Regions from separate parts of the Clostridium mucosae genome, predicted to be linked through region 2. Evidence: predicted binding sites of a transcription regulator. Region 2 holds the regulator's gene; the other holds the start of a gene.
The links. The regulator CtsR, encoded in region 2, represses protease genes until heat stress. The targets are predictions, from matches to a motif close to AAGGTCAANNAAGGTCAAAT.
Positions count from the first base shown of each region.

Region 1: the regulator CtsR is predicted to act here: its motif matches at 1,902-1,921, upstream of clpB (ATP-dependent chaperone ClpB).

Region 1 covers NZ_JANKAF010000007.1:116,265-120,713, reverse strand. Annotated here, with positions in the region: gene NSA50_RS09895 (helix-turn-helix domain-containing protein) at 1-1,807, opposite strand, end outside; gene clpB (ATP-dependent chaperone ClpB) at 1,991-4,449, shown strand, end outside.
Region 2 covers NZ_JANKAF010000024.1:18,184-22,632, forward strand. Annotated here, with positions in the region: gene NSA50_RS17695 (ATP-dependent Clp protease ATP-binding subunit) at 1-1,579, opposite strand, end outside; gene NSA50_RS17700 (CtsR family transcriptional regulator) at 1,647-2,102, opposite strand; gene NSA50_RS17705 (MBL fold metallo-hydrolase) at 2,262-2,897, shown strand; gene NSA50_RS17710 (DUF362 domain-containing protein) at 2,938-3,108, opposite strand; gene NSA50_RS17715 (heavy-metal-associated domain-containing protein) at 3,234-3,437, opposite strand; gene NSA50_RS17720 (PSP1 domain-containing protein) at 3,451-4,356, opposite strand; gene NSA50_RS17725 (DNA polymerase III subunit delta') at 4,360-4,449, opposite strand, start outside.

The DNA of each region.
Region 1 (4,449 bases), on a different contig from region 2:
TTTTTCTTTTATATATTTTTCTTTTACCACGCTTAGTAAAAATATCTTCGAAGTTTTGCATTTCATTCAATTCATCATTATATGAATATAGCAAAATACAATATTCATCGTCCTTTTTAGTTACAATATATCCATTTTCCATTGCAACTATTTCATTTCCTAATTTGCTAAGCAAGTAATATGCGTAATAGGATGGTTTTCTAATTCCCATATCATTAACAAGTCCAGGGGCTCCTATAAATACTTCATTTGTTAGACTTATTTCTTTTTCTAAAACATCAAAAGCTCTTAAGAAGCTTAATGAGTTTTTATTAAAAATAGTATTATGAATTATATATGGAAGCATATAAGCAGTATCATAAATTTTATTTAAGCTTTTATCACATATAAAATCATTTTCAATGACATCTAAATTATACTCTTCAATTAAAAATGAACTTAATGACTTTTTGGTGTTTTTAGATATAGCTGGTGTAAATTGAAATTTAAATTGCGATACATCAATATAATCTATCTCTGAAAAATATTCAAAGAAGCTAGTTAGAACTTGTTTATATTTATCAAAAGTAAAATTAGAGTTATCAATTAATATAAGTGGTTTTAAATCTATATAATCTAAAAATTCTATTACACTTTTGGCTTTATTCCAATTATAAAAATCGGCTTTAGGAAATACTCCCATATCACTATTAAACATATTTTCGAGCCTTACATAATTAAAATGAAGTTCTTCTTGAATTTCTTCAAGAATATTTTTATTATCTTCTAATAATAAATCAAAAGCATCATCTAAATTTATAACTTCACTATAATCCTTGTTGAATTCTCCAAGACTATTATCCATATTTATATGAATTTTCCACAACTTATTTTCATAGTTAAAACGTTCATAATCATCTAATTCAGAAGATAAATATTCTAAAGCTTCTTCAAGTTTTAATATTTCTATTTTTTTAATTTCTTCAAGTTCTTTTTCAGTTAATTTATTTTTCTTTCTATACTGAAGTGGAGTACAACCATAATAATTTTTAAAGTTTTTATTTAAATATCTTACATGAGAAAAACCAACTTCATCAGATATATCTGAAATACTCAAATCACTATCTAATAAAAGCTTAACAGATTCTTCAACTCTAGTTTGGTTAACTAAATCAGTAAAGCTATTTCCAGTTGCGTATTTAATCTCATGAGATAGATAATGAGGACTTAAGAATTCTTTTTTCGCAATTTCTTGTAAAGTTATATTGCTATCATAATTATTAAATATATATTTAGAAATTCTATGATATCGAGCTAATTGCTCAGTTTTTTCTTTTAGCTCTTCTTTTTCATAAGTTAAGTAGTGGAAGTTATTTATAAGGTGATATAATAAATCTATTAAAATTGATTCAATTTCCTTATCATAATCATCAAGTTTTTGAATAGCTTCACATAAGAGTTTGGCTAAAAAATTTCTAAGAAGATCATATTCTTCACCTTCTTGAGCGCCATCATCAGTAGAATTTGTATAGAAGAATATGTTGTTTATATCTTTATAATATTTTTCAAAAAAGTAAGGATCTATATGAAATATTAATACCTTATTATCTTCATTACTATAAATTCTGTGAGCCTCATCAACATTTATTATTTCTAATTCTTTCTCAAGTAACTCAAATGAGTCAGTATCTATATTAATGTTAACACTCCCACGTAAAACATATAATATTTCAATAGAATTATGCCAGTGAATAGGGCATTCTTGTATATTTGCATAAGTTATTTTAATTGGAGCATCTTCCTGGTAACTCACATATTCTCTTCTCATAAAATCCCCTCTTTTCTAATAGAATTAAGTTATAATTTAATTATAGCTTATTTATTAATAAATATAAAATTTTCAAAAAAATAAGCAAAATAAACTTTGACTTTCTTTGACTTTTGTATTATTATATGAATATAAGGATATATTAAATATGTTTGAGGTTGTAAATGTGAGGAGGAGTTAAGCATGAATATAGATAAAATGACCTTAAGAGTACAAGAAGCATTAAATAATGCTAGTTTAGTAGCGGTTAAATATAACCATCAACAAGTAGAGTTAATTCATCTATTTTGTGCATTAGTAGAACAAGAGGATGGATTAATACCAAATATTTTAACTAAGATGGGAGTTAGAGTTAAATCATTAGATGAAGATTTAAATAAAGTACTAGATAATAAGCCAAAGGTTTTGGGAGAAGGTGCTAACTCCTCTGGAGTTTATGCTACAAGACAAATTGAAGAAGTTTTAGTCAAGGCTGAAGATATAGCTAAAAAATTTGAGGATTCTTATATAAGCGTAGAGCATTTAATGCTTGCAATAATTGAAGTAGATAAAAATGGAGAAGTTAAAAGGTTATTAGATAAATATAATATAAACAAGAAGAATTTCATGGAAATTCTAAAAGAAGTAAGAGGAAATCAAAGAGTAGAAACACAAGATCCAGAAGGAACATATGATGCATTAGGTAAATATGGAACTAATCTTACAGACTTAGCTAAAAAACATAAGCTTGACCCAGTTATAGGAAGAGATGATGAAATTAGAAGAACAATTAGAATACTTTCAAGAAGAACAAAAAATAATCCAGTGCTAATTGGAGAACCTGGTGTTGGTAAAACTGCAATTGTAGAAGGATTGGCAGAGAGAATAGTTAGAGGGGATGTACCAGAAGGTTTAAAAGATAAAGTGATTTTCTCGTTAGATATGGGTTCCCTTATTGCGGGAGCTAAATATAGGGGTGAATTTGAAGAAAGATTAAAAGCTGTATTAAAAGAAGTTCAAAGTAGTGAAGGTAGAATAATCTTATTTATAGATGAAATTCATACTATAGTTGGAGCAGGAAAAACTGATGGCGCCATGGATGCAGGTAATTTAATAAAACCATTACTAGCAAGAGGAGAGCTTCATTGTATAGGTGCTACAACTTTTGATGAATACAGACAATATATAGAAAAGGATAAAGCGTTAGAAAGAAGATTTCAACCTGTAGTTGTAGAAGAACCTACAGTAGAAGATGCTATATCTATACTAAGAGGGTTAAAAGAAAGATTTGAAATTCACCATGGTGTGAGAATACATGATACTGCTTTAATAGCAGCAGCAAAATTATCTCATAGATATATTCAAGATAGATATTTACCAGATAAAGCTATAGATTTAATAGATGAAGCTGGAGCTATGATAAGAACAGAAATAGATTCATTACCAACAGAATTAGATAATATAAGAAGAAAGCAATTCCAATTAGAAATTGAAAAAGAAGCTTTAACTAAGGAAAGTGATGAAGGTTCTAAGAAAAAGCTAGTAGCTTTAGAAAAAGAAATAGCAGAATTAAAAACTAAAAATGATGAAATGACTGCAAAATTTGAAAAGGAAAAAGATGCAATAGTTAATTTAAGAGATTTAAAATCTAAATTAGATGATGCAAGAGGAGATCTAGAAGCAGCTCAAAGAAGCTATGACTATAATAAGGCAGCAGAAATTCAATATAGTGTTATTCCAGCATTAGAAGAAGAAATTAGACAAAAGGAAGTGGACGTAAAAGAAAATTACGAAGGAGCTCTTTTAAAAGAAGAAGTAACCGAGGAGGAAGTTTCTAAAATTCTTTCTAAGTGGACTGGAATCCCAGTTACAAATTTATTAGAAGGAGAAAGAGAAAAACTTCTAAGATTAGAAAATGAAATGCAAAGAAGAGTAATTGGTCAAGAAGAAGCTATAACAGCTGTTTCTAATGCAATATTAAGAGCAAGGGCAGGATTAAAAGATGTAAATAAGCCAATTGGTTCATTTATATTCTTAGGACCTACAGGAGTTGGTAAAACAGAACTTGCAAAAACTTTAGCAAGAAATCTATTTGATTCAGAAGAAAATATAATAAGAATTGATATGTCTGAATATATGGAAAAACATTCAGTATCTAGATTAGTTGGAGCGCCTCCAGGATATGTAGGATATGATGAAGGTGGGCAACTTACTGAAGCTGTAAGAAGAAATCCATATAGTGTGATACTATTTGATGAAATTGAAAAAGCACATGAAGATGTATTTAATATGTTCTTACAAATTCTGGATGATGGAAGATTAACTGATAATAAAGGTAAAACTGTTGATTTTAGAAATACTATAATAATTATGACATCTAATATAGGAAGTAGCTATCTTCTAGAAAATAAAAATGAAGATATAGTTGATGAAAATATAAAAACTCAAGTTATGAATGAAATGAAATTAAGATTTAAACCAGAGTTCTTAAATAGAGTAGATGATATAATTATGTTTAAGCCATTATCAGAAACTGGAATTAAGAAGATAATAGATATATTCTTGAAAGAAGTTTCAAGTAGATTGAAAGATAAGAATATTACTTTAGAAGTAACAGATGAAGCAAAGACAACTATGGCAAGAGAGGGATATGATCCAGTATA
Region 2 (4,449 bases):
CTGCTTTAGCAACTGCCTTTACAGCTTCTTTTTGCCCTATAACTCTTTTATGCAGTGTATCTTCAAGCTTTAATAATTTTTCTGATTCTTGCTCTGTTAATTTCTCTAAAGGAATTTTAGACCAACTTGATACTACTTTTGCAACTTGTTCCCTGTTAACAATATAATTATTGCATTCAATATCGGTCCTATCCATCTTTAAATTATACAGTTTATCCTTTAATTGTTTTTCTTTATCTCTTAAGTATGCTGCTCTTTCAAAGTTTTGATTTTTTATTGCTTCTTCTTTTTCTTTATCGTTATTCTCTAATTGAAGTTGTAAATTTATTATATCTGGTGGTGAAATTAGATTCTCTATTCTTACTTTTGAAGATGCTTCGTCAATTAAATCAATAGCCTTATCTGGCATGAATCTATCTGTAATATATCTATCTGATAACTCTACAGCTGCTTCTAAAGCTTCATCTTCTATTTTTACCATATGATGAGCTTCATATCTTTCCCTAAGGCCTTTTAATATATTTAATGTTTCTTCTTTTGATGGCTCTTCAACTCTAACTGGCTGAAATCTTCTTTCTAAAGCTGAATCTTTTTCTATATGCTTTCTATATTCATCTATAGTTGTAGCACCTATACATTTTATTTCTCCTCTTGCTAAGGCAGGTTTTAAAATATTTGATGCATCTATGGCACCTTCAGCTCCCCCTGCTCCAACAATAGTATGAATTTCATCTATAAATATTATTATATCTTTAGAACTTCTTATTTCATCCATTACTTTTTTTAATCTATCTTCAAATTCTCCTCTATATTTTGCCCCTGCTAACATAGAAGTTAAATCTAATGAAATTATTACTTTATCTTTTAGTATTTCTGGTACATTTCCATTGACTATTCTTTGGGCCAATCCTTCAATAACTGCTGTTTTACCTACTCCAGGCTCTCCAATTAAACAAGGATTATTTTTTATTCTTCTGCACAGTATCTCTAATATTCTTCTATTCTCATTTTCTCTTCCTACTACTGGATCTAATTTTCCTTCCTTAGCCATCATAGTTAGATTCCTTCCATACTGATTTAATAGAGGAGTTTTGACCATTTTTTTCTTATTCTTATCTTCTATCTTTATTTCCTCTACTTCCTTATCATATAGATAATTACTTATATCAGTTTTTATTAATTTAAAATCTAACTTTAATGTAGAAAGTATTGTATAAGCTACCCCTTCTTTATCGTCTAATAAAGCTAACAAAATATGCTCTGGATTTATATAATTATGATCATATATTCTTGCTTTTACTAGACTATCATCAAATAATCTCTTTGTTCTAGGATTAAGTAACATCTCACCTACTGATATATCTATATCTCCAAAACCAAGATAATCTTCTATAAGCTTTCTCACTTTATCAATAGTAGCTCCATTAATATATAGGACTTGCTTTGCATAACCACCTTCTTTTAGCAACCCTAAAAGAATATGCTCAGTTCCTATATATCCGTGCTTAAAATATTGTGACTCTTTTTGAGCCTCTACTAGTACTAATTGTGCCCTCTCTGTTAACTTCCCAAAAATCATACATACCTCCATACCCTATTGCTAAAATTAACAACTACACAGATAAACCTTGGCCACTTAAAATATTTTACGATAATATAACTGTAATAATTCCTTTTAACATATCAGCTCTTAATTTATTTTTATCCTCAACAGATACTAGAGTTCTGTCATTTAAAGATATCTTTATTATTTCATATTCCTTTTCTGTAATATTTTTAGTATCTTTTAAATGATCTAGTATAGATAATGCGCTTCCATATGTTATACTTTCTCCTATCGAAGTATTTATTAATGACAGCCTTTCATCCTTATCATCGTATGTTATTTTTTTTATTACTATGCACCCTCCACCGCCTCTTTTACTTTCTATTATATAACCTTTTTCATAAGTAAACCTTGTTGTTAGAACGTAATTGATTTGTGATGGTGCACATGAGAATTTATCTGCTAATTCATTTCTTTGAATTAATACTTGTCTTTCTCTTTCTTCATCTATCATATCTTTAATAAAATTTTCTATTGTATCTGAAATTCTTGCCATATTTACACCTTCTTAAACCTATTTTTTAAATTGACCTTCTTTGACTTTTATTATATATTATAAATTTTAATATGTCCATTTTACTAATTTTATTTTCTAAAATAAAAGCGAATGATATTAAGTTTTTTATCCAAACTATATATTGAGAGGTGAGTAAATATGGAAATTAAATGGATTGATAATACAAGTTTTTTAATAAAAAATTCTACTGGTAAAAGGATTCTTTTAGATCCAATGCAAATATATCCCTATATAGAAAAATATGATTTAAATCCTGATATAATTACATTTAGTCATACTCATAATAATGAAATTATTAATGAATATGTTAATAAAGACTGTATACTAATAAATTCAGCTTGTTCATTTTCAAATGATTTTGTCACATTAGAAGGATATAAAACATTTAAAGATGACATTTCTGGATATAAACGCGGCGAAAACATAATATATTTATTAAACATAGATAAATTTAGAATTTGTCATCTTGGCACCTTAGGACATCAGCTTGATGATGACTTATTAGATAAGCTAACTAATTTAGATTTTTTATTTATTCCAATAGGCGGTCATTTTTGTTTGGATGGTTTTTCTGCTGCTAAACTCGCCTTACTCTTAAAACCTAGATATATAATTCCAATGTTTTTTAAAACCTCTTCTGAATACTTTTATTTAGATGGGCCTCATAAATTTTTATCTTCATTAAAAAATATTTTATCCTATAATACAAATACTATATATTCTAATGATTTATCTTTTAAAGATAGATGTTCTGTAATATTATTATCTGCATAAAAATAAAGAACCGCTATAATTAGCGGTTCTTTATGTAAAATTATGCTTGTACTGGAGCTCCTACTGGACAAACATTTGCACAGTTTCCACAATCTATGCAAGTGTCCTCATCGATAACGAATTGAGTATCTCCTTGGCTTATAGCATTAACTGGACATTCTGCAGCGCAAGCACCACAGTTTACACATGAATCTTCTATTTTGAATGCCATAAAAAGCACCTCCTAATATTATGAATTTATTTCACAATCTATTTTATCATAAGGATTTAAATTTTTAAAGACTTAAGAAGAATTTATATAATATGATACTTCACTTTATTTTTCTATTATTTTGTTTATATTATACTATAGCCTACTTCTTCAATAGACATAATGATTTTATCTTCAGTTATACTTTTATCATCATATACTACACTTACTTCTTTTTTAGATAGACTTACCTCACAAGCAATAACCCCTTCATTATGTGCCACAGCTTCTCTTATGCTAATAACATCATCATTTGTATTAAGATTTGCAACCTTTAATAGTGATTTCATTAAGCTCTCCCCCTTAATTATCTTTTATAAGATCCTTTATTAACTTTTTGTCTTCTGGTGATTCTATTTCTAGTTTTATGTCTGATTCATCTACTGAGTCTTCATAACTACCTTCAACAAGCTCAATATCATCTATTTTAAATTCTTCTACTACTTCTTCATCGCCTCTTCTATATTTGACCTTCACACTTTCCTTAACAGTACTATTGCTTATAACTTCACCAGTAATATCTCCCATAGAAACAATAGATCCTGCTTTAGGCAATCTCTGTCTTATATCTTCATATGTGCTTTGCTCATAATTTAAACAGCACATTAACCTGCCACATATTCCTGATATCTTTGTTGGATTTAAAGATAAATTTTGCTCTTTTGCCATCTTTATAGATACAGATGCGAAATCTCCAAGGAATGTAGAACAACATAAAGGTCTTCCACATGGTCCTAGCCCGCCAAGCATTTTAGCTTCATCTCTAACCCCTATCTGTCTTAATTCTATTCTTGTTTTAAATATAGTTGCTAAGTCTTTTACTAATTCTCTAAAGTCTACTCTTCCATCAGCTGTAAAATAGAATATAACTTTATTATTATCGAAAGTATACTCTACATCGATTAATTTCATATTTAATCCATGTTCTTCTATTTTCTTTAGGCATATATCTAAAGCATCCTTTTCCTTCACTTTATTATCCTTATGTTTATTTATATCATCTTCTTCTGCAACTCTTATAACACTCTTTAATGGTGCCACTATATCAGTTTCTGGTATTTCTTTAATACCAATTACACATTCTCCAAACTCTATTCCTCTCGCTGTTTCTACAACAACAAAATCGCCTTTTTTTACATTTAAATCGCTTGGATCAAAATAATATATTTTACCGGCCTTCTTGAATCTTACGCCTACAACTTTTATCATTATTTAAACCTCCATAAAACCTATAAGCATCACTCTAATCGTTAATTGAAAGTTAGAATTACTTAATAATGTTACTCTAGCGTCCCCAATTTT